4 regions of the Alcanivorax sediminis genome follow, and region 4 is predicted to be linked to each of the others. Evidence: predicted binding sites of a transcription regulator. Region 4 holds the regulator's gene; each other region holds the start of a gene.
The links. Region 4 encodes sigma-54, which starts transcription at its own class of promoters, with help from an activator protein. Its sites were predicted from a motif close to TGGCACNNNNNTTGCTNT; they were not measured.
Positions count from the first base shown of each region.

Region 1: a site for sigma-54 is predicted at 2,776-2,793, ahead of GFN93_RS07840 (TorF family putative porin). Genes of this name have one in related genera too.
Region 2: a site for sigma-54 is predicted at 4,904-4,921, ahead of GFN93_RS13375 (NarK family nitrate/nitrite MFS transporter). Genes of this name have one in related genera too.
Region 3: a site for sigma-54 is predicted at 6,426-6,443, ahead of glnA (glutamate--ammonia ligase). Genes of this name have one in related genera too.

Region 1 covers NZ_WIRE01000001.1:1,718,122-1,725,995, reverse strand. The annotation lists gene GFN93_RS07855 (C40 family peptidase) at 1-578, opposite strand, end outside; gene GFN93_RS07850 (M14 family zinc carboxypeptidase) at 1,013-2,059, shown strand; gene GFN93_RS07845 (hypothetical protein) at 2,174-2,650, shown strand; gene GFN93_RS07840 (TorF family putative porin) at 2,868-3,590, shown strand; gene GFN93_RS07835 (endonuclease/exonuclease/phosphatase family protein) at 3,844-4,776, opposite strand; gene GFN93_RS07830 (type 2 periplasmic-binding domain-containing protein) at 4,976-5,398, opposite strand; gene GFN93_RS07825 (carbohydrate porin) at 5,411-6,640, opposite strand; gene GFN93_RS07820 (copper chaperone PCu(A)C) at 6,722-7,168, opposite strand; gene GFN93_RS07815 (SCO family protein) at 7,149-7,715, opposite strand; gene miaB (tRNA (N6-isopentenyl adenosine(37)-C2)-methylthiotransferase MiaB) at 7,810-7,874, shown strand, end outside.
Region 2 covers NZ_WIRE01000001.1:2,923,765-2,931,638, forward strand. The annotation lists gene GFN93_RS13355 (nitrate reductase) at 1-220, opposite strand, end outside; gene GFN93_RS13360 (NAD(P)/FAD-dependent oxidoreductase) at 217-1,449, opposite strand; gene nirD (nitrite reductase small subunit NirD) at 1,469-1,819, opposite strand; gene nirB (nitrite reductase large subunit NirB) at 1,822-4,350, opposite strand; gene GFN93_RS13375 (NarK family nitrate/nitrite MFS transporter) at 4,961-6,430, shown strand; gene GFN93_RS13380 (bifunctional protein-serine/threonine kinase/phosphatase) at 6,490-7,874, shown strand, end outside.
Region 3 covers NZ_WIRE01000001.1:1,258,213-1,266,086, forward strand. The annotation lists gene GFN93_RS05680 (ATP-dependent zinc protease family protein) at 1-256, shown strand, start outside; gene GFN93_RS05685 (inactive transglutaminase family protein) at 256-1,791, shown strand; gene GFN93_RS05690 (alpha-L-glutamate ligase-like protein) at 1,791-2,786, shown strand; gene GFN93_RS05695 (DUF3413 domain-containing protein) at 2,847-4,685, shown strand; gene GFN93_RS05700 (tRNA (5-methylaminomethyl-2-thiouridylate)-methyltransferase) at 4,986-6,071, shown strand; gene GFN93_RS05705 (sulfurtransferase TusA family protein) at 6,079-6,330, shown strand; gene glnA (glutamate--ammonia ligase) at 6,559-7,874, shown strand, end outside.
Region 4 covers NZ_WIRE01000004.1:69,797-77,670, forward strand. The annotation lists gene GFN93_RS16880 (HPr family phosphocarrier protein) at 33-302, opposite strand; gene rapZ (RNase adapter RapZ) at 338-1,189, opposite strand; gene ptsN (PTS IIA-like nitrogen regulatory protein PtsN) at 1,248-1,721, opposite strand; gene hpf (ribosome hibernation-promoting factor, HPF/YfiA family) at 1,737-2,036, opposite strand; gene GFN93_RS16900 (RNA polymerase factor sigma-54) at 2,079-3,539, opposite strand; gene lptB (LPS export ABC transporter ATP-binding protein) at 3,799-4,524, opposite strand; gene lptA (lipopolysaccharide transport periplasmic protein LptA) at 4,521-5,039, opposite strand; gene lptC (LPS export ABC transporter periplasmic protein LptC) at 5,023-5,580, opposite strand; gene GFN93_RS16920 (KdsC family phosphatase) at 5,577-6,074, opposite strand; gene GFN93_RS16925 (KpsF/GutQ family sugar-phosphate isomerase) at 6,074-7,042, opposite strand; gene GFN93_RS16930 (MlaC/ttg2D family ABC transporter substrate-binding protein) at 7,273-7,874, shown strand, end outside.

The sequences.
Region 1 (7,874 bases), on a different contig from region 4:
AACCACTGGGCCCGACCCAGCTTGCCATTCAACAACCGCATATGCCGGGAGCCAAAGTGCCCCGGCACCAGGGTGCTTGCCCGGATATCCCGGGGCAGCCAGCCAAGCCGCCGGTACAATTCGGCCACCAGTTCTGAGCAGAACCAGCCTCGCTGATCTGGCTTGCGCCTGAAGGCGGTCAGGACATCAATAGCATTGCAGAACAGGTAATTCTTGTAGGGACGATGCATGAGTCGTCGCAGCAAGCGCTGCAGCAGCCGGTCCTGATTCTCGCTCAAGTCAGGACCATGGCGCCGCCGCACCGCTACTGAGCCGGGATAGTCTTTCAGTTTAGTGTCCAGCGATACCAACGACACGCCGGCCACTGGCTTGCCAAGCCGCACATCATCGGACTCTCCCAGCGTGGTCGATTCCAGTACCAGCGGCTCAGGGCTATCAGGCAAAAACACCACCATGCCGATGTGGCTCCAGGGGCTACGGGTAAAGACCCGAATCACTTCACTGGTCAAACCACGTCCGGAAAACAGCAGTATGTCTCCCGTGCGCAAGGCAAAAGCAGAATCCAGAGGCAGTGTCATCGCAGACGTTCCCGGGTTTCTGATCAATTCTGATGTGGCAACGTTAGGCCTGTGGAATGACAGATCGCTGACAGCAACGTCACGGTTTGGTGAACAAAAGCGCGCTGTAGGAGCGAGCCTGCTCGCGATCCGAGCCTAAGCGAGGTAAAGATTCCAGAGCCCAGGATTCAAGAAGCGAGTTTCGAGTCACGAGTTGCGAAAATCAAAAGGTGACTGCCGAGAACGAGGTTTGAGGTTTTGTCTTTCGAAACTCGCTTCTCGTAACTCGAAACTCGAAACTCATTCCTCGCTCGGGCTCGGATCGCGAGCAGGCTCGCTCCTACAGCCGCTCCGTAGATTTGCGGGAGAGCGTTTGCAGGCTGCCTGCCGTCACATTTCTGTTACCTCCCTGCAGTAACCTCTGCGACACATTCTGCTCCTGCCCTGCCCCGCCTATGGAAGACCGCCTTTATCTGCTGCAACGCCATCTTCCGGAAATGCTGGAACTGGAGGCATTGATCCGTGAGGGCGAACGGCATCTGCGGGTGAGCACCGTCCATGACGTCCCCATGGGCGAACTGACGCTACCGGTGAAAGTAATCGAGATGGGCTCCACCTCCCCCAGGGTCCCGGTGATTGGCTTCTTCGGGGGCGTGCATGGTGTGGAGCGAATTGGCAGCCAGGTGCTGATGTCCTGGCTACATAGCCTGATCCACCGCCTGCAGTGGGATGACCAGCTACACCGCCGGCTGGAGCAGGTACGGCTGGTGTTCATGCCCATGATCAACCCGGGTGGCATCTGGCGACGCACCCGTAGTAATCCCAATGGGGTAGACCTGATGCGCAACGCCCCTGTTGATGCCATGGGCAAGGTCCCGTTTCTGGTCGGAGGTCATCGCATCAGCCGGCATCTGCCGTGGTATCGAGGTAAGCGCGGGGAGCCCATGGAGCTTGAGGCTCAAGCCATGATCCGGGTGGTGCAGGAAAAGCTTTTCCCCGCACCATTCTCCATGAGCGTGGATTGCCATAGCGGCTTCGGCCGACGCGACCGCATCTGGTGCTGCTATGCGCGCAGCCATCGGCCCATTCCTCACATCGGCGAGGTGTTTCGGCTTAAACAGATATTCGAGAACACCTACCCCCATCACCACCCCTACCTGATCGAGCCCCAGTCGGTAAATTACACCACTCACGGTGACCTCTGGGATTACCTGTACGACGATGCCCAGGAACACGCTCCCAACCACACCTTCCTGCCCTTCACTCTGGAGATGGGCTCCTGGCTGTGGGTGCGCAAGAATCCGAGACAGATGCTCGACTTTTTCGGCTACTTCAATCCCGTGATCTCCCATCGGCATCACCGGGTGCTGCGCCAGCATCTGCCCCTCTTCGAATTCCTGACCGGCATGACCGCCAATGCCGGCAACTGGCTACCCGCCCCCCATCAGCGAAACGCTCTGACCCAGGAAGCGGTACAATACTGGTTCCCGCCCCTGGATTAATTGCACCGATTTGGCGCTTCTCTTGCATTGCTGTAATCATAACCATAATCCGGTAGGCCACAGGACCTGATTACGGCATTTCTATCACGATCAACATAAAGGGATACCCACCCGATGAAATACCTTGCCATCGCCTCCTTTGCCATCACACTGGCTGGCTGCCAGCACCTGAGCTATCAACCTCCCCATGGTGAAGATACCGCTAAAATCACTTTCACCACCAATGGCACCCCCGCACAACCGGTTATCTGCGTCCCCGGCAAAGGCTTCCGATCCACCGAATACTCGCTTGCGAGAACACCAATGGGGGGCGATTCCATGAACGATTTAATGCAAACGCTGAAAAAAAACCCAACTGTTACGACCACAATTTCACCATCTGAGCAGGCCCGTGTTGGTGTTGTCTATAATCAGAAAAGCCTCAACAGCACTCTAAGAGACCGATGCAAAATCGCGTTGCAGTTTGATGCAATAGCTGGCGAGCATTATCAGGCAAGCTTTAATTATTCTGCAGACCAGTGCGGTCTTTCGATTAGCGACAGCACTGGCAAGGCAGCTGATGCAGTGCACATCGACTGGGAATGCCCATAACCAAGGCACCACATCGGTGCATGGCACCAGTGCGGTGCACCGATTCTTCATCAGCCCTAAGGAAAATTTCAACCCCTTTACACAGTATCGCATTAAGCCATTGATAAATAATAACTAGTTAAAACTGGCACACTCTCTGCATTATTCATTGCGAGCCTGATAGGCGGTGCGCCACCAGCGCACATTGAACAAATTAGACTTGTTAAGAGGGTTGCACATGAAAAACGTATTTGGTCTGAAGAAAGCCGTACTGGCCTCTGCTGTTGCCGCTGCTGTCACACTGCCTTCCATGGCCGCTGCTGAAATCAGCGGCAGCCTCGGCATCTCCAACATGTACTTCTGGCGTGGTCTTGATATCTCCGCCGGTGGTGCACAGGTTGCCGGTAGCCTGGATTACAGCCATGCCAGCGGCTTGTATGCAGGCGTTTGGGGCAGCTCTGAAACCGACACCACTGAGTATGATCTGTATGCCGGTTACGGCGCAGAAGTTGGCGGCGTAAGCTTCGACATTTCTTACTGGGACTACAACTACCCAAATGACACCGACAGCGATCTCGAAGAAGTCATCGGTAGCGTTGGTTTTGCAGGTCTGACCGCCACTGCTTACATCGGCGTGGGCGAGATTGGCCATGGCCGTGTTGATGGCGAGCCAGCTCCTGACAACGAGAGCAACTACTTCACCCTGGGTTACAGCTATGACAAGTACGGCATCACTGTCGGAACTTGGGACAACGAAGCTGATGATACTAACTACACCCACGTCGATCTGAGCTACGCCCTGACCGACGAACTAAGCTTTACTGTTTCCAAGGTAGTTGATGCTGACGATTGTGCGATCAACCTGACAGATGCTCTAGATGCTGATGGCAATTGTGTCGGTGATAGCGACGACGTAGATGACGACACTCTGTTTGTTGTTTCTTACAGCTTCGCCATCTAAAAAGTACGACCGGGCAGCTTCGGCTGCCCACAGTTTCAACGCCGCGGGGCTCTCCCTGGTCCTCGCAAACACGCAAGCAACCCCGCGGCGTCTTTTTAATTTTCAGCCTGACGCACGAAGTCTGATACAACAAAGCCAACCAAGTATCACGCGATGACAAAACAGGCCTGATATCCCGTTTTATCTTCTCGTTTTTGTTTCAGCTAATAACGAATGCCGTGCGGCACTTATGTTTGCGCACAGCCTCTGATTTCTAATCTCCGAAGTACACCACTAACGCATCGTGATCTGACACCGGGGACACCCCGTTCGACCCGTACAAACGATGGTAACGCCCGGCATTCCCGCGGCTGACATCTACCGCTTCCACCTGATGCTTCAATACTGGAGATAGCCAGATATGATCCAGCGCCTGGGGGCGACAGCGGTGTCGGTAAGAATATCGCTCGGAGGCACTCAGCTTTTGCCAGACATTAAACAGACCTGAAGCCGCAAACTGCTGATAACTGTCCGAAAAGCGGCCGGCATCCCAGGTGCTGTTGAAGTCCCCGGCCACAATCACCGGCTGCTGCTGCTCTGCTACCCAGCCTGCGAGCCGACTCGCCTGGCGTCGTCGCTTATCAAACACGCGAGAAGATTTCAGGTCCCGCGCACTGCGCAGGTGCACCACCACCAGTTCAGCACTTACTGGCTCACGCAGGGAAACCCTCAACGGGGGGCGAGAGTAAAGAAACTGCCCCCGGTATCGCTCGGCCGCGAACAGTGCGCGGGGATTTTCCAGCTCTACCGGTGCACGATACAGCAACCCCACGTCCATCCCCGACGGATCGTTGCCCTCCAGCAGCACCACACGGTAGTCCCACCCCCGTTCGGCCAACCTGTCCGCCAGGGACTGCAGCAGCGCACGGTTTTCCACCTCCTGCACAGCGAGCAGATGCGGGGCTTTGAGCGTCTCGACCACGGCACTCGCAAGGGCGTCCAGCCTCCTCGAAAGCAAGGCCTGCGAAATTGGATCATCCAGACCGGAGTCCTTGTGGGTATCCCTAAGCCGCCACAGGTTCAGGGTTGCCAATGTCCATTGATCTGCCGCAGGCGCAGACACGGCCCGGGCTGCCGCCAGGTTCTGGCAGTCAGCCAGCGCCGGATGGGCATAAAACAGCGTGAGGAATAGCAGAATTCTTCGCATGCCCGCAGTCTACGAGCAGGCCAGAGAGGTTTACAGAGGTGATTCACTCATCGCGGGGTAAGAAAGAGGCGGGGCTTCAGGTAAGAGAAGGAGACAGACACTCCCATGGAGCGCCATCGGGCTGGCTCTTGCCTCAATTCAGCGCTGAACGTCCAAAAAAAAGCCCGCTAAATATAGCGGGCTTTTGGTGTCAGAAAACTCAAGGACGGTATACCACCTTCAGTCCTGACGGCACACGAGCTTCATCCAGATAACCAATAAATCCGGGGTCACTGCCAAGCAACATACCCATCTCGCGCTCGCTGGAGACTTCCCGTGGCGGCATGCCGCGGCCAGTGAAGATCATCCGGGCCCAGTAACTTTTCATCTGCTCGGCTGACTTACCCATTGCCTGCTGATAAAAAAGTTCGCGCGTACCATTGCTGCCGGGCAAATCCAGTGGCTTCACACTCACACCGGATACACGACGCAGCTGACCATTGAAGATTTGGCGGACCTGATTCTGGGAAAGACTGGAGATACTGCTCTCAGCACCCACTACCACAACCGGATCGGCCATAGCGGTAATGCTGACAAGCATTCCAGCCACAAGAAGAAAACGGGCTAACAATCCTTTTTTCACCTTTCTTCCCCCTTAAAAAACCAGATCGACAGACAGCCGAACGACCGTCGGGTTGTCCTCTTTAAAAGGACTCCCATCCGTCACGAAGAAGCCTGAAGTGCTCACGTCTTCATCTGCAAAGTCGTAGTAGTAGCTGTACTCCCCTTTCAGGGAAACCGACTCGGTGAGCGAGTAACGCAACCCGGCAGTCCAGCTCTTCTGTCTTTCCGCCAGACCATCCTTCAGCATCTGCGGCAACTCATCATCCAGTTCCTTGGGATAAACCGCGGCCCAGGTGACGAGCGGCATCCATTTACCCAGATATTTACCCAGGCTCACGTAGCCACTTTCACTGGATGGGTACCAGTTGCCAAAACTCAGCTGCGCCACTTCACTGGCAAAAAACCAGCTGCCATTGTCATATTGCAGTCCGGCACCGGCAAAATAGGTGTAGACATCGTCCAGGCTCAAGCCAAGCGCCGTCGCTGGAATCAATGCATCCAGGTCATCCTGGGGTACGCTGACAGAGGCCCCGGAGTATGCTGCCCGGAACGTCCAGTCGCTCCAGCGGCTAGTCAGATTAATCCCGCTGAGGTCATCCGCCTGGAACTGGGCATTACCTGCCCGTGCACCGGCATCAACGGTACTGGAACCCCAGAAGCCGGACACACGGTGGTAAACCGGTCCGGTGGCGAAGGACCAAGCAAGTTCCATACCTTCCATGGTTTTAACCGGAGCCAGAAGGTACACCTCGGCCGGCGGGGTTACCCACGGGTAGGCATAACCGACATCCACGTACTGGGAATGCATGTAGAAAGGCGCAACGATTCGACCCGCCTTGGCGCTGACGGAGTCCGTCAGGGCGTAGTCAAGGTATGCCCACTGGATCTCAGCATCGAAATCTTCTTCACCTGACGCAAACAGCTGGACCACCGCCTGCGCTTTCTCATTGATTTTGGCGTTGAACTGCACACCAGCGCGAGTGAGGGAGTCATGGCTCCACTTATCGCCAGATCCATCGATATAGGAGGCTTCGCCGGTCTCTGTAGGCGCATCGGCGATGCTCATTCCGGCAGACAAAAACCCATTGATGGAAATCCGCTCTTCATCCTCCAGCGCACCTTCCAATTGCTGCTGTTCCAATTGGTCGAGCCGCTGCTCATACGCTTTTAGCCGCTGCTCAACGTCGCTTTCCGACGTTTCAGCCCAGACTGGTCCGGTCACCAGGCCAAGCGTCAGCGCGGCAGAAAATGCTCTTTTCATAATCGCCCCATCGACCTACGTCGTTTTCATTACATTGAAATACGACAAACAGGCGACATTATGCCGATCATACCGGCCCCTTCAAGCTTCAAATGGGGACGTTCCGCTGACCGTAAAGTCAGCGCAGACAGGCGCACCCTCCTTGAGCTCGAGACACAGGCGGGCCTGCTCACCCTCAGCAGGGACTCTGGAGAGATGCATTAGCATCAAGTGCATACCGCCAGGAGCAAAGGAAACGCTCTCCCCTGCAGGTACCTCCACTGCGTGCAAATGGCGCATGGCACGGGTGCCATCCTGCTGCACCGACATGTCATGCAGCATGACGTGGCCTGCAAAGTCGCCCTGTGCGCCGGTTATCATCACCGCCGCTTCGCCAGTGTTGGTCACAGTCACATAACCGGCCATGGTGGGAGAGACGGGCGGCACCGCCCGCAACCAGGCCTCACTGAGTACCAGCTCTGCCTGGGCTGTGGCGGCCCAGGCCATCGCGCTGACCAGCACCGCGCCTTTAGAGAAGACTTTCAGCATCAGCTGCCACCTCATCAATATTGAAATCCGCCGGATACAGCTTGCGCACCCGCGCCTGATCATCCAGCAGGTAAATATAGTCACTGTGGGTAAAGAGGTAATTCTCGCCCTCATTCCCTTTGATAAACACGACGCCGTACTGCTCGGCTACCGCCCTGATCTCGGCAAGGGTGCCAGTCAGCCCGATCATATTGGCCTTGAACCAGGGCAAGTATTCTTTCAGGTGCTGGGCAGTATCGCGCTCGGGGTCAAAGGTAATGAAAACCGGCTGGACCTTGCCTGCGAGGCCCGCCTCGTCCAGAGTGCGATAGACCTGCGCCACCCGGGCCAGCACCGCTGGACAGATATCCGGGCAGTGGGTATAGCCGAAGAACAGGATAGACACCTGCCCTTTCAGGTCTTGCTGGGTAAAGGGCTTGCCATCCTGGTCCGTTAGCGAAAACTCACCACCCAGACGGGTATTGATGGGCAGGTCACTTTCTGGCTTGTCGCATCCCGCCAGCATAATCAGCAGCAGGAATGGCAGGATGTACGGCAGTTTTCGCATGATCGCTCCGGTTGGTATAATCCGCGCCCATTTTGACGCTATTCAACGGTTAGGCAAGCCAAACCGGCTCGCTGCCCCTTGATGGAGGTGCCCCTTGGCACGCAAGCTTTTTATCCAGACCCACGGCTGCCAGATGAACGAGTACGACTCCACCCGCAT
Region 2 (7,874 bases), on a different contig from region 4:
CCACCTCATCCAGAGCCTGGTCCCAGCTGGTTCGCTGACCGTCAATTTCCGGGTAAAGCAATCGGTCCTGATCACCCAGGGTCTCCAGCACAGAAGAACCCTTCACGCACAAGCGCCCACCATTGGCAGGGTGAACTTCGTCACCTTGCAGGGTTTTGCCATCGGTGCGGATACCGCAACCAACACCACAATATGGACAGGTGGTACAGATACTACTCATGCGGCGATTTCCTCCTCGCTGTCACCACGCTTGCCAGCTGCGTTGCAGAACGCCTCCCCCATGAGCAGGACCTCGCGCAACGACGTGATGTCGGTACGCTCCCGCCACAGGTTTTCATACCAGGCTGCATCAGTGACATCCCCATACAGCACCATACCGACAATGCGATTATCCACCACCTGCAAGCGGCGATAACTGTCCGGCAGATTGAGCTGCAGGGTTTCCCCTTCCCCTTCAAAATCCCCAAGGGACACCAGATCAATGCCGGAAATTTTGAGACGGGTAGCACTATCGGCAAACAGGTAACGACGGTGCCCAAGCTCTGCCAGATGGCTGGCACAGACCGCTGCCTGTTCATACAACGGCGCGACCAGGCCAAAGGTGCGGTTACGGTGCTCCACGCATTCGCCAATGGCGTAAATGGCAGGGTCAAACGTTTGCAAGGTATCGTCCACACGGACACCTTGGTTAACGGTTAAGCCTGCTTGATCGGCCAGTTCAGTGCGCGGAACAATCCCAACGGCCTGAACCATGTAGTCGGCTGGCAGGCGCTGACCATCGCCAAGAATCACCGCGGATATCGCTCCTTCACCGTCATCTTGCAACGACGCGGTGCGCGCCTGCATGACGAATTTCACGCCACGCTGTTCCAGGTCGGCCTGCAAACGATGGCCCGCGGTTTCGTCCAGTTGTTGATTCAGCAGATGGCCGCGACTGTGTATCAGGGTCACATCGTGCCCCTGCTTCACCAGCGCATCGGCGGCCTCCAGCCCTAAAAAGCCGCCGCCCACGACCACTACACGGGCGGCCGAGAGCGACAACAACTTGCGGACGTCATAAAGGTCACGAAAACTCATGACGCCCTGTAATTCGACACCCTCAACGGGTAGCTTGCGGGGCGCAGCCCCGGTAGCCAGCACCAGGCGGTCGTAGTCCAGCTTGTGGCCGGCGGCGGTGACCACCTGACGACGGTGGCGGCGGATAGCCACCACCGGTGAACCGGTTATGAGTCGAATATTCCGGTCCCGGTACCACTGGTGCGGGTGGGTGGTGATGGCGGTTTCATCCGTACCACCACCCAACAAGGGGGACAGCATGACCCGGTTGTAACCGGCAAAGGGCTCCTCGCCGACGACGGTGATCTGATACAGATCTGGCGCCAGGCGAGTGACCTCCTCCAGCAGACGGATGGCCGCCATGCCGTTACCGATTACCACCAGTTTCTTCATTACTGCCCTACCCTTATGGTCAGTTTGTTGCCGAGGTGGCAACTTCGATGACGTCGCCTTCCACCCGAACCGGATAGACATTCAAGGTGACGGTTTCATCTTCGAGACACTGACCGGTCTCCAGATCAAAGTGCTGCTTGTAGATCGGGGAAGCGACCACTTTGCGGCCTCCCAGTGATCCCAGCAGCCCCCTGCTCAGCACATTCGCATGGCTGAACGGGTCCATATTATCGAGTGCAAAGAAGTGGCCATCGCGGGTGCAGAATAATGCCGCCTGACCTTCTGGCAAACGCACACCTACTCCGGTACCCGGCAGCACATCGCTTACCTTGCACACGGCTTTCCATTCCACTGCCAGAGCGCTGTTCATGCTTATGCCTCCTCAACCAGTTCGATACGTTCATGATCGTAAGCCGGACGACGCTGACCGCGCTCACGCACGTATTGCAGGTTGTCGTCGGCGCTCTCATCGTTGACGAAATGCTTGAAGCGCTTAACCGCTTCCTCGTCTTCCACCGTGGTCTTCCACTCACACTGGTAAGTGGCGATCACGTGCTTCATCTGTTCTTCCAGTTCTTCCCCGATGCCCAGCGAGTCTTCCAGAATGACTTCCTTCAGGTAGTCCAGGCCACCTTCCAGGTTTTCCAGCCAGACGCTGGTGCGCTGCAAACGATCTGCCGTCTTGATGTAGAACATCAGGAAACGGTCGATGGTTTTAATCAGCTCTTCATCAGACAGGTCAGAGGCAAACAGGTCGGCGTGACGGGGACGCATGCCACCGTTACCACACACGTACAGATTCCAGCCTTTCTCGGTGGCAATGACACCCACGTCCTTGCTCTGCGCTTCGGCGCACTCACGGGTACATCCGCTGATGGCCATCTTCAGTTTGTGCGGGCTACGCAGGCCCTTGTAGCGCTCTTCTACCTGGATGGCAGTGCCGACAGAGTCTTTCACCCCGTAGCGACACCAGGTAGAACCGACACAGGACTTCACGGTACGCAGGGACTTGCCGTAGGCGTGACCGGTCTCAAAACCAGCATCGACCAGGATCTTCCAGATTTCCGGCAGTTGCTCCACGCGTGCGCCGAACAGATCAACACGCTGGCCACCCGTGATCTTGGTATAGAGGTCATACTTCTTGGCTACTTCACCCAGCACGATCAATTTGTCGGGAGTGATTTCACCACCCGCCACACGGGGTACGATGGAATAGGTGCCATCACGCTGCATGTTGCCGAGGAAGTAATCGTTGGTGTCCTGCAAACCGGCGTGGGGCTTGTTCAGCACATAGTCGTTCCAGCAGGACGCCAGTACTGATGCTGCCGTCGGTTTACAGATGTCACAACCGTCACCTGTGCCGTGCTTCTCGAGCAACTCGTCAAAGGTGGTGATCTGACCAACACGCACCAGGTGATAAATTTCCTGACGGGAATACGGGAAGTGTTCGCAGAGGTGGTTGTTCACTTCCACACCACGTTTTTCCAGCTCGCTGTCCAGTACCTGCTTCACCAAGGCGGAACAACCACCACAGGTCGCAGAAGCCTTGGTACAGGCTTTCAGGTCACCCACGGTCATGGCGCCACCATCGATCGCGGCGCACAGATCACCTTTGGACACGTTATTACAGGAACAAATCTGGGCGGTGTCGGGCAATGCGTCGGCACCCAGCAGCGGCGCACCATCGGATACCGGTGCCACCAGGGCAGCCGGATCACCCGGCAAGTCCATTTCGTTCAGGCACAGCTGCAGCAAGTTGCCGTAATCGGCGGCATCACCGACCAGCACCGCACCCAGCAGCTTCTTGCCACACTCACTGATCACCGCTTTCTTGTAAACGCCTGCGGTCTGATCCATGAATACGGTACTGCGACAGCCCGGAGTGCTGCCATGGGCATCGCCGATGGAGGCCACGTCGACACCCATCAGTTTGAGCTTGGTGCTCATGTCAGCACCCTGGAAGGACTTGTCAGCCTTGCCCATCAGGTGTTCGGCAGCGATTTCCGCCATCTGGTAACCCGGCGCCACCAGACCAAAGATGCGGCCATTCCACAGCGCCACTTCACCTATGGCATAGACATCGGCATCGGAGGTGAGGCAGTGGTCGTTGACCACGATACCGCCCCGCTCGCCCAGCTCCAGTTCGCAGGCGCGACCCAGTGCATCCTGGGGACGAATACCGGCAGAGAACACAATCAGGTCGGTTTCCAGATGCTTGTCTTCACCAAACACCATACGGTGCTTGCAGCTTTCGCCATCGACAATTTCCTGGGTGCCGGTGCTGGTATGGACCTTCACGCCCAGCTCCTGGATCTTGTCCTTGAGCAGCGCGCCACCAAAATCATCGACCTGTACGGCCATCAAACGCGGAGCAAATTCCACCACATGGGTTTCCAGACCAAGATCGTGCAGCGCCTTGGCCGCTTCCAGCCCGAGCAGACCGCCGCCCACGACGGTACCCACCTTGCCACCCTTGCTGGCGGCAATCATGGCGTCCAGATCGTCGATGGTGCGGTACACAAAGCAGTTTTCGCGATCGTTACCCGGGATCGGCGGCACGAAAGGATAAGAACCGGTGGCCAGTACCAGCTTGTCGTAAGAGAGGGTTTCACCGGTGTTGGTCGTGACGGTTTTCGCCGCACGATCAATGCTGTCTGCGCGGGTCTTGAGCTTCAGGGCAATGTTGTGCTCTTCAAAGAAGCCCTGCGGTACCAGCGACAGGTCATCGGCAGTCTTGCCGGAAAAATAACTGGTCAACCCGACACGGTCGTAAGCCGGCAGCGGCTCTTCACACAGTACGGTAATGTCGAATTGCTCACGGCCACCCTGGGCAACCAGCGCTTCCAGATAACGCTGACCTACCATCCCGTGTCCGATCAAAAGAAGTTGTTGCTTGGCCATAAGGCTCACCCTCGCGGTGCGTAACTGACACCGACATACAGCAAGGGCTGTGCCAACTTGTTAACCCACTGTTTTTGATAAGCTTTTATTGATTATTTGGCGAAGAAGCGCATTTCAATGCATTTTTTTAATGCGTTAATGCACGACGACGATGCACCTTTTCGTGCACCTCCATGAGTCATAATTGCGCGCCAACGATGCGCACTGCTCACATTTCAGCCTTTCTGCAGCTGCATTCTCCCGTTGCTGAAAAATGCCCCATTCGAGCACCCAGCCTTTCCTGTATAAGGAAGGCGCAACAATATCAGCACCAAACACCACCCAGCCTTTATCTGCATACAGGCTCTACCCCCTGTCCGGCACATGGAGAGCACAACCTCGACGCAGCCCCAAAGCACTCATTTGCAGCAAACTCCGGAAATCCCGTTTTTGCACACATGGAGCGCATCATTTTCGCCCCATGATGCAGCCAAAAGCCTCACTATCCTGCACAAACTTTCTCACTTTTAGCCCAAAACAGAAACAAACCCTTTAAATTCAATACCTTAAATGTTGGCACGACGATTGCTTTAACCGCTGCATCGACCAACCGCCCGTGGATGGAGCCATCATGAGCGCCGACAAGCTGAACCTTCTTAATTTTTCTGCACCGCGCATCCGCCTGCTACACCTGAGCTGGATCGCCTTCTTCATTACCTTTGTTGTGTGGTTTTCCCATGCGCCGCTCATGGGGCATCTGCGTGAGGCCTTTGATCTGACCACTGAGCAGGTCAAGGCCTTGCTGATCCTTAACGTCGCCCTGACGATTCCTTCCCGCGTCATCATCGGTTCGCTGGTAGATCGCTACGGTCCCCGCAAGGTATTCGGTTCTCTCCTGATCATCTCCGCCTTCCCTTGCTGGGCATTTGCCATGTCCACGACATTTGAACAGCTGGCCATTACCCGTTTGCTGCTGGGTTTTGTCGGAGCGGGCTTTGTTGTCGGCATTCGCCTGATTGGTGAGTGGTTCCCGGCAAACGAAGTGGGTCTGGCTGAAGGTGTGTACGGTGGCTGGGGCAACTTCGGCTCTGCCGCCGCAGCGATTACCCTCCCGACTGTCGCCATGATGTTTGGTGGCGATGATGGTTGGCGCTGGGCCATTGCCAGCACCGGCCTGATCGCCCTGCTTTATGGCCTGGTTTTCCTGTGGCGTGCACGCAATACCCCCAAGGGTTCTTCCTACTTCAAGCCCAAGCGTAGCGCGGCGCTGGAAGTCAGTACCAAGCGTGACCTGTACTTCTATCTCGCCATGAGCGTACCGCTGTATGCCGCCCTGTTGGTCATCGTATGGCGTCTCGGTCCGTCCAACCTGGCCCTGTTTGGCACTACACCCCAGTACGTCTTGATTGCCCTCATCCTGGCTCTTGGCATCGTGCAGATCGGTCAGGCGTGGCGCGTTAACCGCGAGCACCTCAAGGAAGGGGTGGATGAACACGACCGTTACAGCTTCAAGCAGGTTGCCATTCTTGACCTGTCATACCTGGTGACCTTCGGTTCGGAGCTGGCCGTAGTGTCCATGCTGCCCCTGTTCTTTGCCGACACCTTTGGGCTCGAGCCAGTAATGGCAGGCCTGCTCGCCTCCGGTTATGCCTTCATGAACCTGGCGGCCCGTCCCGGTGGCGGCTGGCTCTCTGACAAGTTTGGCCGCAAGAAATCCCTGATTATCCTGCTCGCCGGCCTGATGGTGGGTTATGGTCTGATGAGTCAGATCGGCAGCACCTGGCCCGTGGCACTGGCTGTTATTGCCACCATGTGTTGTTCCTTCTTTGTTCAGGCTGGTGAAGGCGCGGTTTTTGCCACCGTACCGCTGATCAAGCGCCGTCTCACCGGCCAGATTGCCGGCATGGTAGGAGCCTACGGCAATACCGGCGCCGTGATTTTCCTGACCGTGCTGACCTTTGTGGATCCCAGCACCTTCTTCCTGGTGATTGCTGCCAGCGCCGCCGTTGCTCTGGCTGCCGTCCAGTTTCTCGATGAGCCCAAAGGGCACATTGCAGAAATCGACGAAAAAGGGGAAGTTCAGCTTATCAAAGTGGGCTGAACCAAACAGGGCCGGCCGATTCTGGCCGGCTCGTTCAGGAATGAACACAGGATTTGACGATGGACGCTTCCACTGCACCGGTTTCACCTGCCAGCGCTCCCTTGCAAAGCACCGGCAAGGATCCGGATCTGGCCCCTCGAGTTCGCATCGGGCAATACTCCGACAGTGGCCCCAAGCTGCATAACCAGGATGCTCTGGCCATGCAGATCCCTGAAGGTACCCTGTTGCGAACCAAGGGTATCGTGGCGGCACTGGCGGATGGGCTGTCCACCGCTGGCGCAGCGCGTGAAGCGGCCGAGTCCTGTGTGCTCGGTTTCATCACCGATTACTATTCCACACCAGCACTGTGGAGCGTGCCACGGTCTGCACAGAAAGTACTGGAAGCCCTGAACCGCTGGCTTTGCCGCCAAACCCTGGCTGGCGAAAGTCACCTCTGCACGCTGTCCCTGCTAATACTTCGATCACAGACAGCTCACCTGTTCCAGGTGGGCGACTCACGTATATGGCGCCTGCGTAACGACAAGCTGGAATGCCTCACTCGCGATCACAGCCGCATGTTGGGGGATAACCGCCAGGTGCTGACCCGAGTGATGGGAGGAGATACTCGTCTGGATGTGGACTACAGCAGTAGTGATCTGCAGGTGGGTGATATTTTTCTGCTCACCAGCGACGGCGTGCATGGTTTTCTCAGCCGCTCCCGCATGCAAGGCATCCTGCGTGGTTGTTCTAAGCCTGAAATTTGCTCCCAGGCTTTGGTAGAAGCAGCTCTGGCCAACGGCAGCGATGACAACTTGAGCTGCCAGGTACTGGTGGTCGATGCACTGCCAGATGCCAGTGCCGATGAAGTGTTACGTCAACGAGGCAATCTTCCCTTACCCCCACCTCTCAGCCCCGGAGTTCGTGTCGATGGCTTCACCGTACTTCGCGAACTCTATGCCAGTGTACGAAGCCACTTGTACCTGATCGAAGATGAGGAGGGAAAACGCTCTGTTCTGAAAACCCCCTCGGTCAACCTTGAAGACGACCGTTTTTCTCTCGAGCGCTTTGTCATGGAAGGCTGGGTGGGCAATCGGTTACGCAACCCGCATCTGTTACGCTACTTACCCATTCCCGAAAACCCCAGCTGCCTCTATCAGCGTCTGGAGTTCATCGACGGGGTCACGCTCAAGCGCTGGCTTAAAGATCACCCTGACGCCCCGGTGGAAGAAAAACTCTATTTGGCAGACCAGTTGCTGAACGGTATCCGTGCCCTGCACCGTGCCGACGTGATTCATGGTGACCTGAAGCCGGAAAACATCATGGTCGACAGCAATGGCCTGGTGCGTATCGTGGATTTCGGCAGTTGCCACTGCCGGGGTATGGAGCAAGCCAATGCCGGCATTCCCCTGGGCACACGGGATTACAGTGCACCGGAGCTGGTAGAGGGGACGACGCCGTCCGAACA
Region 3 (7,874 bases), on a different contig from region 4:
AGAGGAAGAAAGAGGTTACAATCGTCGGCCCATGGTCATGCTCACCGTATGCATGGGGCGGCGGGCAGAGCAGATTGAGGTCAATCTGACTGATCGCAGTGATTTCAGCTACCCGTTGCTGATCGGGGCGGAGGCGCTGAAACATTTGGGGGCGGTAGTGGATCCTTCACTGCAAATGACGGCTGGCCGGCCCCGCTGTACGCTGGAATTGGATGAACAACTCGACAATACGACGGAGGCTGCCGAGGCGCAATAATGGGTTCCGTGAAATTTCAGGCTCGCCTTCTGGCGCTGGTTTTGTTGCTGCTGGGTGTGGGCAGCATTCTGTATCAGGTAGTTGTCCAGCATGTTCCCCTCAGTCAGGATGAAAAGGATCCTGTCTGGGTTATTGATGCTCAGGTAGGTTTTTCCGCCAAGCCCAACAAGCCGGTCAAGGTACGCATGTTCGTGCCGCCGCTGGGCAGTGGTTTTACCACCCTCAATGAGAGTTTCATCTCCAATAATTACGGCGTGAACGTCAACGAGGAAAAGGGTAACCGTCAGGTGACCTGGTCCTCACGCCGTGCCGAAGGACGTCAGTTTCTCTACTACCGCCTGATGTTGACGCATCGCTATGCGCCCACGCGGGAAGTGGAGCCCGGCCCGCAGTTTCGTCAGGCCCCCAATCTGGAAGGGCCGGAGCGTCTTGCTGCCGAAGCGCTGCTTGAGCCGATCCGCCAGCATTCCGCTGACGTGGAAACCTTCATCAGTGAGACCATCAAGCGGGTCAATGAGCTTGAAAACGACAATGCCCAGCTGCTGCTGGGGAGTGATGTGTCTGCGCTGAATCGCGCCCGGGTAGTGGACCTGTTGCTCGGTCTCTCCCATATACCGGTAGAACCAGTGCACACCCTCCGTCTGATGGAATCCCAGGAGCAGGAGCCTGAACTGTGGCTGCGCAGCTACAACGGCCGCGAATGGTTGTACTACAACCCGGTGAATGGACAGCAGGGATTGCCCGATGACCGCCTGGTCTGGTGGCGCGGCTGGGAGCCGCTGATGAAGGTGGATGGCGGCAAATCTGCTGACATGGTCTTCAGCGTGCATCGCAATGAGATGAGTGCGCTGCAGCTGGCCCAGACGCTGCGTCTGAAAGACGCCAGCAGCTTCATTGATTTTTCCCTTTACGAATTGCCGCTCCCGGCCCAGCAGCTCTATCGCACCCTGATCATGATTCCCATCGGTGTCATCCTGGTGCTCCTGATGCGTTCGCTGGTGGGCATGGAAACTCTGGGCACCTTTACCCCGGTATTGATTGCACTGGCGTTTCGCGAGACCCAGGTGATTTACGGCGTGATGCTGTTTATCTTCATTACCGCTCTGGGGTTGTCGTTACGATCCTATCTTGAGCATCTTAAATTACAGCTATTGCCCAGACTTTCGGTGGTGCTCACGTTCGTGGTCATCGTGATGGCGCTGATGAGTCTGCTCGGCTACAAACTGGGTATTGGCTCGGGCCTGTCCGTAGGCCTGTTCCCCATGGTGGTATTGACCATGGTAATCGAGCGCACGTCCATCGTCTGGGAAGAGCGCGGGGGTAGCCAGTCCCTTAAAGTGGGCTTGAGCACCTTGTTTGTGGCTGTGCTCAGCCATTTGCTGATGGTTTGGCAGCCGCTGACCTACTTCGTCTTTACCTTCCCGGGTGTACTGCTGTGCGTAGCGTCGTTCATGGTAATGATGGGTCACTATCGGGGCTATCGTCTCACTGAGCTGGTTCGTTTCCGGGCCATGGTGGATGGAGACAAGCACTGATGCTTTGGTCAAAGACCCGCAAGGCGTTGCGTGCCCGTGGGGTGATGGGCATCAACCAGCGTAACGGCGACTACATCCTGCGCTACAACAAACGCAGTCTGTATCCATTGGTGGATGACAAGCTCAAGACCAAGAAAATGGCCATTGAGGCTGGCATTCGCGTGCCGGAACTGTACGGCTCTATCCGCACCGAACAGGGCATCAGTACCTTGCGCAAGGTGGTCGACACGCACAGGGACTTTGTCATCAAGCCGGCCCAGGGGGCGGGCGGTGACGGCATCATGGTGATCGCCGACCGATTTGAGCATTACTTCCGTTCTGCCTCTGGTCGAATCATTACCCAGGATGAGCTGGAGCATCATATCTCTGGCATCCTTTCCGGCATCTACTCTCTGGGTGGGCACCGGGATGAGGCCCTGATCGAATACCGGGTGCGTTCCACCGAGCTGTTTAATCGCATCAGCTACGAGGGCGTTCCGGATATTCGCATCATCGTCCTCAAGGGCTATCCGGTGGCAGCCATGCTGCGTTTGCCCACACGACAGTCACAGGGCAAGGCGAATCTCCATCAAGGCGCCATTGGGGTGGGGCTGGATCTGTCTACCGGTGTGACCCTTGGGGGTACCTGGCATAATCAGCGCATTGAGCGTCATCCGGATACTGCCAATGCGGTGGCCGGGCTGACGGTGCCGGACTGGGAGGATTGTCTGGCGTTGGCGGCCCGTTGCTATGACCTTACCGGTCTGGGTTACCTGGGTGTGGATCTGGTGATGGACCGGGATCATGGCCCAATGATGCTGGAGCTGAATGCACGCCCGGGGCTGAACATCCAGATCGCCATGGATGATGGCTTGTTGCGTCGTTGCAGTATTGTCGAAAAGCGGCTTGAGGCGTTGAAGGGGGAAGATCGCCCGGCGGCTGAGAGAGTGGAATTTTCGAAACAACAATTTGCGGTAGCCGGCGTTGTACCTGTTGCCGCCGAACAACAACCCTGAATTAATTTTTCCTTAAGCCGGCTCAGCCAGGATTTATCGACAATCTTCTGGGTGCGAGTCATGAGCGGCGCAACTTCTTCCGGGGGCCGGCTACAGGCCTTTTACCTGACTAATCTGGTTTTCCTGTTTGTTCTCCAGCTGTACACCGGTCGGTCGGCCCTGATAGGCCTGCCTGTGGAGGGGGGGCTGTTTCTTCTGGCTGCAGCGGCAGGATATGCGGCACTTTATGTGGGGCTGCTGGCCGGTGTTTGCCGACTGTTCAGCCTGATGCTGGGGCGGCGTATCGAGCAGGTGCTGGCTGCACTGCTGCTTTCCCTGCTCACTATCCTTCTGCTGGTCGATAGCCAGATCTATGGCATGTATGGCTTTCATCTTAATGGTTTCGTCTGGAATCTGGTGACGACGCCGGGTGGCATTGAGTCCATGGGTGGCAGTAAGTCCACATCTCTGGTCGTGGTGGCCATATGTCTGCTGGTGGTGGCTCTGCAGGGCGGCTTGTTGCTGCTGACGCGCTCTCGGTCTGTGCCAGGTCTAGGCTATGCGGTGCTGCTGCTGATGCTGTGCATGGTGGGTGAGCGTGCGGTGTATGGTTTCAGCCATCTAAAGGGTTACCGTCCGGTGCTGATGGCGGCCCAATCGGTACCGTTCTATCAGCCCACCACCTTCCGTCGCCTGGCAGAACATTGGGGTATCGAGATGGCCCGCAGCACCGAGCTGCAGGCCGAAGTGAAGGGGCGACTGCATTATCCGCTCAACCCCGTTCAGGAGGGTGCCGATGCTGGCCGGCCCAATGTCATGATTTTGGTGGCGGAGTCCTTGCGCTGGGACATGTTAACCCCGGAAATCATGCCGCACCTGTGGGCGTTCGCGGAGCAGCATGGTACCCGGTTTACCAATCATCTCAGTGGTGGCAACGGCACCCGGATGGGTATCTTCAGCCTGTTCTACGGCCTGCCTGGCAACTACTGGTTCAGCATTCTGGATGAGCGCAAGTCGCCAGTACTGATGGATCAGCTGCAGGCGGAGAATTACCGTTTTGGCCTGTTTACCAGCGCCAATTTCAGCTACCCGGAATTTGATCGTACGGTGTTTGTGAATGTGCCTGAAGAAAGTATGGTCAGTGACGACAAGGATGAGGGCTGGAAACGTGATCGCCGAAATGTAGCTCGCCTGCTGGACTGGATGGATGCGAATCCAGCGGATCAGCCTTTCATGGGGTTCATGTTCTTCGAGTCGGCCCATGCCCGTTATTACTTCCCGGAAGAAAGTGTTATTCGGGAGGATTACCTGCCGGACCTCAATTACGCCACCATGGATCTGGAAGAGGACATGGAGGGCATCTTTAACCGCTATATCAATGCTTCTCACCATCTGGATCAGCAGCTGGGGCGAGTGCTCAATGTTTTGGAGGAAAGCGGAACGCTCGACAATACGGTGGTGGTCATCACTGGGGACCATGGAGAAGAGTTCATGGAAAATGGTCGTTGGGGGCACAACTCCGAATTCCATCACGAGCAGATTCATGTGCCGCTGGTGGTGGCGGTGCCGGGTCGTGAACCAGCGGTAGTAACACGCCCCACCAGCCATTTGGATGTCATGCCCACCCTGCTGCCGCTGCTTGGGGTGATCAATCCCGCCACAGACTATTCCATCGGGACCTCCCTGTTTGCGGCCCGTCGTGACCAGCCCTACCGTCTGGTGGCCAGCTGGGATGCGTTGGCGTATGTCGGTAGTGGCTACAAGGTGGCCATGCCATTGAAAGCCGGAGGGCTTTCGGAAATGACCATCAGCACAGTCGACGATCAGCCGCCCGATGATGATGCAGTTGTGCTGGGGCGGTTGAGCAATGCGCTGGCGTCGGTGCTCAAGGATATCTCTCGGTTCTACCGAAAATCCTGACCGTTAGCGCCTTTCCCGCCGGACCCCTTTTCCTTTTTCCTCCCCTGTTAACGCAGGAGGGGGAATTACCAGTGATAACAAGCCGGATGAAACGGTCTGGCGAAGCCTGGTGCACATGTTTTCCGCGCGAAATAGTGAGGGAATTGACAGTGTTTCCGCTTCCGGCGGCCGGCAAGTGACAGACGGTGTCCGTGGAGGATGCGTGAAAACCGGTCGATTGATATACTTCGCCGCCAATTTTCAGGCTCAGGGCGTTCTTGTTTACAAGCAGCTTGCGCCACTGACAGGCAGGTTTATTTCATGACTGAGGCAACCCAACCCATCCAGCGTCGTGCCATCGCGCTGGTGTCCGGCGGACTGGATTCCATGCTGGCTGTGAAGGTAATGCAGGAGCAGGGGATCGAGGTGGAAGGGGTGAATTTCTTCACCGGTTTCTGTGTGGAAGGCCACACCCACGCGATTCGCAAGAAGGACAAGGACAAGGACAAGCGTAACAATGCCTTGTGGGTGGCCGAGCAGCTTGGCATCAAGATGCACATCATTGATATCTCCGAGGAGTACAAGGATGTGGTGCTCAACCCCAAGCATGGCTACGGCGCCAATCTGAACCCCTGCCTGGACTGCAAGATTTTCATGGTCAACCAGGCCACCCTGATGATCAACAAGGCCCGGGAATTTGCCGGGGATCGTGGTTTTGACTTCATTGTGACAGGTGAGGTGATCGGCCAGCGCCCCAAGAGTCAGCGCAAGGAAACCATGCCGATCATCAGCCAGGAGTCGGGCGCTGATGATCGACTGCTGCGCCCACTGTGTGCCAGGAATTTGCCGCCAACCCTGCCCGAGCGTGAGGGCTGGGTAAATCGTGAGGCGCTGTTCGATTTTTCCGGGCGCAACCGCAAACCGCAAATGGCGCTCGCCAAGCATTTCGGGCTGGATGATTTTGCCCAGCCGGCTGGAGGTTGCTGCTTCCTGACGGATGAATCCTACTCCAACAAGCTGGCGGATCTGTGGAAGGCCCGCAATGAGCGTCGTTACGAGCTGGATGACATCATGCTGTTGAAGGTGGGGCGTCACCTGCGACCTGAGCCCCATTACAAGCTGATCATCAGTCGCGAGGAAGGGGAGAATCGCTTTCTGGAAGGTTATCGCTACATGTTCACCAGTATCACCACGGTCAGCTGTCCGGGGCCACTGGCTCTGGTCGACGGTAACCTTGAAAGCGAAGAGGAAGTGTCTCAGGCCGCCGCCATTGTGGCGCGCTATTCGAAGGGGCGCGTGCTTGACGAAGTCACACTGGAGGTTCGTCAGGCGGATGGTGTGGCGCGTCAGGTGACGGTCAAGCCGGCGCAGCCGGATGATGTGCCGCTGGCCTGGAATGTGGGGTGAGATACTGATGACAGATGTTATTCATGAGCTGGATACCCGCCGTCTGCTCTGTCCGATGCCCGTGATCAAGACCCAGAACAAGGTGAGAACCCTTGCCACTGGTGATTGTCTGCGGGTGATCAGTACGGATCCTGGCTCGTTGAACGATATCCCGGCCTGGTGCCGCATCAATGGTCATGAGGTGCTGGAAACCGGCGAGCAGGGGCATGAGGTTTATGTGCTGCTGCGGGTCGGCGAAGACAATGGTGCACTGTTCTAGTGCGATGCACCATAATGATGCCCTGTTGTGGTGCGCGCCGCCGGTGCGAAGGTGCTTAACTCCCTGTTATAACGCTTGATGCGCTAAAAAAGGGCTGGCATGGTATTTGCCTCCCTATTGGCAAAGCTGGCCGACTGGCCGAGAATACCGGCTCTCTGTATTGCTCCATGCCGGTGCAGTAGAGAAAGTCAGAGACAAACCCGCTGTTCCTTAGGAGGACGCACGACAATGTCTGAAAAGACCCTCAAGCTGATTAAAGAAAACGATGTGAAATGGGTGGACCTGCGCTTCACCGATAGCCGTGGTAAGGAGCAGCACGTAACCCTCCCAGTGGGTGAAATCGACGAAGATTTCTTCACCGATGGCAAGATGTTCGATGGTTCCTCCATCGCTGGCTGGAAGGGCATCAATGAGTCCGACATGGTGATGATGCCTGACGACGCAAGCGCCGTTCTGGATCCCTTCACTGACGTGGCCACTGTAAACCTGCGTTGCGACATTCTCGAGCCGAACACCATGACCGGTTACGAGCGCGACCCGCGTTCCGTTGCCCGTCGTGCTGAAGAGTACCTGAAGTCCACCGGTATTGCGGATTCCGCCCTGTTCGGTCCGGAGCCGGAGTTCTTCGTATTCGATTCCGTACAGTGGAAATCCGACATGCAGGGTTCCATGTACAACATCCACTCTGAAGAAGCCGCGTGGGTTTCCCACGAAGACTTCGAAGGTGGCAACATCGGTCACCGTCCGGGCGTGAAAGGCGGCTACTTCCCGGTTCCGCCGGTAGACAGCCTGCACGATCTGCGTGGCGCCATGTGTTCTGCCATGGAGTCCATGGGCCTGAAGATCGAAGTACACCACCACGAAGTGGGCACCGCTGGCCAGTGTGAGATCGGTGTTGGTGCCAACACTCTGACCGCCAAGGCTGACGAAGTACAGATCCTCAAGTACTGCGTACACAACGTGGCTCACGCCTACGGCAAGACTGCTACCTTCATGCCCAAGCCGCTGATCGGTGATAACGGTTCCGGTATGCACGTTCACGTGTCCCTGGCCAAAGACGGCAAGAACCTGTTCGCTGGCGATGGCTATGCTGGTCTGTCCGACGAAGCCCTGTACTTCATCGGCGGTATCATCAAGCACGCTCGCGCCCTGAACGCCTTCACCAACGGTTCCACCAACTCCTACAAGCGTCTGGTGCCCGGTTTCGAAGCTCCGGTAATGCTGGCTTACTCTGCTCGCAACCGTTCTGCTTCCATCCGTATTCCGTTCGTGAGCAGCGCCAAGGCTCGTCGTATCGAAGCTCGCTTCCCTGATCCGTCTGCCAACCCCTACCTGTGCTTCGCGGCACTGCTGATGGCTGGCCTGGACGGTATCAAGAACAAGCTGCACCCTGGCGATGCAATGGACAAGGATCTGTACGATCTGCCGGCTGAAGAAGCCAAGGACATCCCGACCGTGGCTCATACTCTGACCATGGCGCTGGATTGCCTGGAAGCCGACATGGACTTCCTGACCGAAGGTGACGTGTTCACCAAGGACATGAT
Region 4 (7,874 bases):
TAACTATTCATTATTAACTATTAATTACGATCCTACTCTCCCTCATCGAACATCCGGGCAAACAGGTCTTCCAGTTCGTTCATGGCATCCGCTTCATCGGGGCCCTGTACCTGAAAGGTGACCTGGCTGCCTTTGGCTGCACCCAGCATCAGAAGTCCCATGATACTTTTCGCATCGATGGGGTTGCCGTTATGAATCACATGGATGCGGCTGTCATAACGGGAGGCCACGCTCACTACCTTGGCGGCTGCGCGTGCATGCAGCCCCAGTTTGTTGATCACGTCGAGTTGTTTTTCAATCATGGGTCGGGTGTTCCTGGGCCGGGAGCGTAGGCAGCTTAATGTTTTTCGCGGTGGCGTACCTGCAGGGTAATGCCCTGCTCGCGCAAGCGTTTTGCCAGCTGCTCCACAATGAAGACAGAGCGATGTCGTCCACCGGTGCAGCCAATGGCGACAGTGACGTAGCTGCGGTCACTGTGTGCGAAGGCGGGGAGCCAGCGCTGCACAAAGCCGCTGATGTCATCGAGCATGTCGTGGCTGGCCTGGTGCTGCTGCAGAAAATCGATAATGGGCTGGTCCATCCCGGTCAGTGGCCGCAGGGCTGGATCCCAGTGGGGGTTGGGTAGTACGCGGACATCAAAGACCAGATCGGCGTCATTGGGCAGGCCGTTCTTGAAACCAAAGGACTCCAGCTGAAGGGACAAGTTGCTCTGGCGGCGGGCAACCCGTTCACGGATCTGGTTTCGCAGGCTATGGACTTCGTAATTGCTGCTGTCGATGACCAGGTCAGCGCGCTGACGGATGTTGGCCAGCAGTACCCGTTCATGCTGGATGGCGTCTTCCAGGGTGCGATCGCCTGTGCCCAACGGGTGGCGGCGGCGGGTGGCGCTGAAGCGCTTGAGCAGGGTGTTGTCGTCTGCATCCAGATAGACAATTTCAGTGTCGATCTGCTGCTGGTGAAGCGCATCCAGAATACGGTCAAAGGCTTGCAGCTGGGCAGGCACATTTCGGGCATCAATGCCCACCGCGACCCGCTCAATGGGGGCCTCGCCATCATTCAGCTGGCTGGTGAGGGTAGGCAGCATGCCAACTGGCAGGTTATCCACGCAGTAGTAACCCTGGTCCTCCATGGCCTGCAGGGCAGTGGTTTTGCCGGAGCCGGAACGGCCGCTGATGATGGTCAGTTTCATGGGTTTGCGACCGGGCTGCGTGGCTGCTTGGTTGTTGGCTGCATGTAACTTTCGCGGATCATGATGCCAGTCGGAGTTCTGCCTCGGATTCTACGGCGGTCAGGTAAAGCTTGTGGGTGTCCTGGCTGCTTCGCAATTCATTGCGATAGTCATCGTCGTTGAACAGTGTAGCCAGGTGACTCAGGGTCTTGAGATGTTGTTCGGGATTTTCCTGGGGAACCAGCAAAACAAACACCAGATCCACCGGGCGGCCGTCAACAGCGTCAAAATCAATGGGGGTGTCCAGCTTGAGCAGCAGGCCCACGGGTTGTTGGCAGTGTCCCAGGCGGCAGTGAGGAATGGCAATGCCTTCACCGATGCCGGTGGAGCCCAGTTTTTCCCGGGCTACCAGCGCATCGAATACCTCCTGCTCATTCAGGGTGTCACAGCCGGCCGCAGCCAGCTGTGCAACCTGATCCAGCAACTGTTTCTTGCTGCTGGCCTGTACTCCGCTATGGGTACGTGCTTCGGTGAGTATTTCGCGAACTCGCATAATTGTCGTTTCGGTTTAGTGACCGTGCTTGTGGCTGACGGTCTTTTCCTTGTGCTTGAGGATCTGACGATCAAGTTTGTCGGTCAGTTTGTCGATGGCCGCATACATGTCGTCGGCTTCAGCGGTGGCGAACAGGTCTGCCCCGGAAATATGGATGGTGGATTCTGCCTTGTGAGTCTTCGGTTCCGGAGAAAGAATTACCTGGATGCTGGTGATCTGGTCGAAGTGCCTTTCCAGACGGGAGAACTTGTCGCCGACATAAGTGCGAAGAGCGTCGGTAACTTCCAGGTGATGACCGCTGATATTAATTTGCATGGCTGGCTCCTTTACCTGCTTGTTGGGCCCGTCATTCGTGCCCTACACCAAACGCTTGCGAGCACTGGATGACGGTATTCTCATTGCCTCACGATACTTGGCAACGGTCCGGCGCGCTACGTTGATTCCCTGATCGTTGAGCAAGCTGGCCAGTTTGTTATCACTGAGCGGCTTGCGGGGATTCTCGGCGGCGACCAGCTTCTTAATAATGGCACGAATAGCGGTGGAGGAACACTCGCCTCCGCCGTCTGTTCCCACGTGGCTGGAAAAGAAATATTTCAGCTCAAAGACGCCGCGGGGTGTCATCATGTATTTCTGGTTGGTAACCCGACTGATGGTTGATTCGTGCATCTCGACGGCCTCGGCGATGTCGGCGAGTACCAGGGGTTTCATGGCTTCTTCGCCATAATCAAAGAAGTCCTGCTGCACTTCAACAATGCGGGTGGCCACCTTGAGCAGGGTGTCGTGGCGGCTTTGCAGACTCTTGATGAACCACTTGGCTTCTTGCACGCAGTTTTTCAGGTATTGTCCATCTTCCCCGGAGGTCTGCCTGGCAAGGCTGGCATACTGTTGCTGCAGGTTCACCTTGGGCAGGATGTCATCATTGAGGCTGACCTGCCAGCGTCCATTGTGCTGGCGCACAATCACGTCTGGTACTGCATAGTCTACGGAGCTCTCGCCAATTTGCTCACCGGGTGCAGGATCGAGTGTACGGATTAGCGAAAGGGCATCCAGTAGCTCCTGCTCACTGGTCTGGAGCACCCTTCTCAGGGCGGCATAGTCATGCTTTTCCAGCAGCTCAAGGTGTTTCAGTAATTCCATGGCCAGGGACAGATAGGGGGTGTCCCCTGGCAGTTGGCGTAGCTGGACGGCAAGGCAATCAGCCAGATCGATACTGGCAACGCCGAGAGGATCAAACTGCTGCAGCCGGTGCTGCACTGCCAGCACTTCATCAGCTTCCAGCTCGTCACCCTCAGTAAGCAGGCCTTCTTGCTGGTTGACCATCTCGACAATATCGTCAATGGACGTGGTCATGTAACCACGGTCGTCTACCGATTCGATGATGGCCATGGCGATGATGCGATCCACATCGCTCATGGGGGTCAGATTCAGCTGCCACAGCAAGTGGTCTTGGAGGCTTCCGGAAACGGAATGGCGCTGCTGCCATTCATCGGCGTCGTCAGGAAGGGTGGCGGAGCTGCTGCTCTGGCCCGAATAGACGTCGTCCCATTCGGTTTCTATGCCTGGGTCGCTGTCCACGAATTCTTCGAGGGCGTCGTCGCGCTCGGGATTGAGTTCGTCATCCTGACGCTCTTCGTCAGCTTCGGGGAGGGCATCGTCACCAAAATCGTCAGCCAGCTCAAGCAGCGGATTGCTTTCCACGGCCTGCTGAATCTCCTGGCGTAGATCCAGAGTGGAGAGCTGGAGGAGGCGGATGGCCTGCTGCAGCTGAGGCGTCATGGTCAGCTGCTGGCCGATTTGTAATTGTAGTGTGGGCTTCATACTGCTCAGGTTGGTGATTGATCCCCAAAACCTGAGAATAGCAGCTTCAAAGTCTTACTAGCAATAATTGTGCCAGTGATGCTTGTGTGGTAGGGAGGGGTGAGTTAATAGTTAATAATGAATAATTAATAGCTGCGCGGTCAGATAGCTCGGCTGCTTCAAGCGTGGAGGCCGCGCCCATCTCTTGGGCGCGGCCTCCTTCGGTTCAAAACGGGGAGCCTGTCCCGCGACGTTATTCATTATTAACTATTAATTCTTTCTAAAGTCTGAAGTCCGCCCCCAGATACACATCCCGCACCTGCTGGTTGGAAAGGATGGTGTCGGCGTCGCCGGAGGCGATGATGTGGCCGGCACTGACGATATAGGCGGTATCGCAAATATCCAGGGTTTCGCGCACGTTGTGGTCAGTGATCAGCACGCCAATGCCGCGCTCTTTGAGGTGGCGAATGATGCCCTTGATGTCGTTCACGGAAATCGGGTCGACCCCGGCGAAAGGTTCATCCAGCAGGATGAAGTCCGGGTCGGTGGCCAGACCGCGGGCAATTTCTGCGCGGCGACGCTCCCCCCCGGACAGGCTCATGCCGAGCGAGTCGCGGATATGCGTGATATGGAACTCCTTGAGCAGGTTTTCCATGCGTTCGTGGCGTTCCTGCTTGCTGAGTTCCTTGCGGGTTTCCAGGATCGCCATAATGTTCTCTTGTACCGTCAGACGGCGAAAGATACTGGCTTCCTGGGGCAGGTAGCCGATGCCTCGCTTGGCGCGACCATGCATGGGCAGATGGGTGATGTCGGTTTCATTAATTTCAATACGGCCAGCATCAGCCTCGACCAGCCCAACAATCATGTAAAAACAGGTGGTTTTGCCGGCACCATTGGGGCCAAGTAATCCGACGATCTGCCCGGAGTCTACGTCCAGGGACACGTCTTCGATCACCCGGCGGCCTTTATAGCTCTTGGCCAGGTGATGGGCGCGTAGGTGCGTCATGGCTTGGAAGACTCCGAATCTGTGTTGTCTTTCTTGTCGTTGCCGGGGATCTGGTTCTCCGCCGGGATGACCAGGCGAACCCGCTGGTCGCCTTCACTGCTGGCATCCACGCGCTTGGAGTCCAGGCTGTATTCTACCTTGGCGCCCTCAAAGGTGTTGCCCTTGTGGCGGATAAAGGCATCGCCAGTCAAAACCAGGGTGCGGGCCTTGATGTCGTAAACCAGATTGCCAGCGTGGGCCTCCAGGTCTTCACCTTCCGACAGCTTTACCGGGCTGCCAGTCGCTTCCACTCGAACCAATTCGCCGTTCTTGGTGAACAGCGACATTTTATCGGCTTGCATGCTGCGGTTGCCTTGCAGCAACTCCACATTGCCACTGTATACACCGGTTCCGGCATCCTGCTCAAAACGGCCGCGATCGGCGGAAACGGAAATCGGGCCCTCTACCGGGGCGGCGCAGGCAATGCTGGAAAACAGGGCCAGGCAGGCGCCCAGAGCCTTACGATGCCGGGGCATTGAATTCACTCTCTACTCCTTGATCGAGGGATAATACCCCTTTGTCGAGATCGGCCTCCAGTGCGCCGGCGCGGGTCTCGCCGCTTTCAAAGCGGATGGTGGCGTCGCCGGGGCTGGTCGCGATATTGGTGTCGCTATTAAAACGGAGTTCATCCGTGTCGAGCTCGATTTTCTGGTCCGCGTTGCGTGCTTCCACCGTGCCGGTAAACACAATCAGCTTGCCATTTTGCTGCACGGCGCCACTCTCGCTGCGAATGGTCCAGGTGCCCTTGTCGTTGGCCATGGCCAGCTTCGGCTGGTTCATTTCAGTAAGCGGGTTGTGATCATACTGGATCAGATTGTCGGCGATCAGATGATATTGCAGCTCTCCGTCTTCCTCGCTGTAGGCTCGCGCGGTGATGTTTTTGGCCAGAATGGCCGGGGCTGTCAGTACCGCCTGATCCTCTCCGGGCAGGGTGCTGTCCCACTCGTGCAGCGTCATCAGGACCACCAGGCCCAATAGCAGGATGCCGGTGGCGCTTAGTAGCCCCTGGCGCCTCATGCCGCACCTCGCTGGGCGAGGATAGCGTCACAGATTTCCCTTACCGCGCCTTCGCCACCGCGACGCTGGGTATGGTGATCGGCGGCCTGCTTGGCGCACTCATGGGCGTTGGCCGGAGCAAAACTCAGGCGGGCCCATTCCAGGGCGCTTACGTCCGGCTCGTCATCCCCGGCATAGCCGGTCTCGCTGGCGGCAATACCCAGTTGATCGGCAAGATCAGCCAGCGCCACCCCCTTGTCTTCACGGCCCTGAATGACGTGCTGGATACCCAGATCGGCTGCCCGTTTGGCTACCATTGGGGTGTTGCGGCCAGTGATGATGGCCAGGGTGACGCCACTGGCAGCGAGCTTTTTCAAGCCGTGACCATCCAGGGTGTGGAACACCTTGATGGCCTCGCCTTCCTGGGTGAAATAGATGCGCCCATCGGTCATGACGCCGTCCACGTCGAAGGCCATCAGGCGCAGGTTCTGGGCATCAACAGCGGAAATCTGCATTACACCACTCCCGCCCGCAGCAGGTCCTGCATGTTAAAGGCTCCCAGCGGCTTGCGGTCTGCGTCCAGCACGACCAGACCGTTGATCTTGCGGCTTTCCATGACCTGCAAGGCCTCGGCGGCCAGATGACCGGTGGCAATGGTGATCGGGTCGGTGACCATCACTTCGGCGATGCTGGCCTTGCGGATATCCAGATCCCGGTCCAATAGCCGGCGCAGGTCACCGTCGGTAAAGATTCCGGCGAGGGTGCCGTCATCGGCGGTTACTGCGGTCATGCCCAGCCCCTTGGCGGTCATTTCCAGCAGGGCGTCACTGAAACTGGTGTCGGTGGATACCGCGGGCAGGGCTTCGCCCGCGTGCATGATGTCATCCACCTTGAGCAGCAAGCGTCGGCCCAGGCTGCCGCCGGGGTGGCTGAGGGCAAAGTCCTCGGCGGTAAAGCCGCGGGCTTCCAGCAGGGCGATCGCCAGTGCATCGCCCATGGCCAGGGCGGCTGTAGTGGAGGAAGTCGGAGCCAGGTTATGTGGGCAGGCTTCTTCGTCCACGGCCACGGTAAGGTGCACATCTGACAGCTGTGCCAGGGTCGATGAGGGCCGTCCGGTCATGCCGATCAGCACCGTCCCCTTGCGTTTGATCACCGGTAAAATGGCCAGCACCTCGGCGGTTTCACCGGAGTTGGAGAGTGCCAGTACCACGTCATCCGGGGTAATCATACCCAGGTCGCCGTGGGAGGCTTCGCCGGGATGCACAAAGAAAGAAGGGGTGCCGGTGCTGGCCAGGGTGGCGGCCAGCTTGTTGCCCACATGGCCGCTTTTGCCCATGCCGGTCACAATAATGCGACCTTTCGCCTTGAGCATCTGATCGCAGGCTGCAGAAAACTGTTCATCGAGGCTGTCTTTCAGCGCGTTGACGGCGCGAGCTTCGATATCCAGTACCCGCCGGCCGACGCTGATATGGTCGTGACTCATGCAATCTCCCTGTAATTGCGGCGATTATACACGCCAAATGTGCTCAAGGTTGACCCGAAATAACGCAATTCGTGGCGCTGTCTCACGGTCGGTCATCATACTTGCCTGCAATTCGGTGTTAGCGATTTTGGAACTGTTCTGCGTGGTTATGACTCCAATATGGCATACAGGTTCTGGACAGGGGCGGCGGAACCCCGTAAAACCGCCCGATGATGACAGGGAGACACCGGATGCAAAGACAACAATATTTTACCTGGGCGGCGGCTTTGATCGTGATGTTCATGGCTGCCTTTGCGCAGGCACAGACCGATCCGAGACAGGTGGTGATCGATGCGGTCGATCGCATGACCACCCGCATCGACGCGGACCGTGAGCAGCTGAAAGCAGATCCGGAGCTGGCCCGAGAGCTGGTTCGTGAGGAGCTGGTGGATCTGGTGGATTTCAAGCGGATTACCCGCATGGTCATGGGCGACTACTTTGGTCCGTCCAGTAAAGAACAGAAGTACCGTTTTCTGGATGTGTTCAAGAATAGTCTGATCAATACCTATGCTTCCGGCATTACGCTTTATGAAGGGCAGCAGATCACCACCTTGCCCATGCAGGAGGGGGATTTGCGCGGTGACTATGCACGGGTGCGCATGGAGATTCAGACCAACACCGGCAAAACGGTGCCAATCTTCTATACCCTGTTCTCCCGCGATGACCAGTGGAAGGTCATCAACGTCTACGTGAATGGCCTGGATCTGGCCGACACCTTCAAGAGCCAGTTTGCCCAGGGTATGGACCAGTACGGGGATATGGACAAGGTGATCGACAACTGGTCAGCAGACTC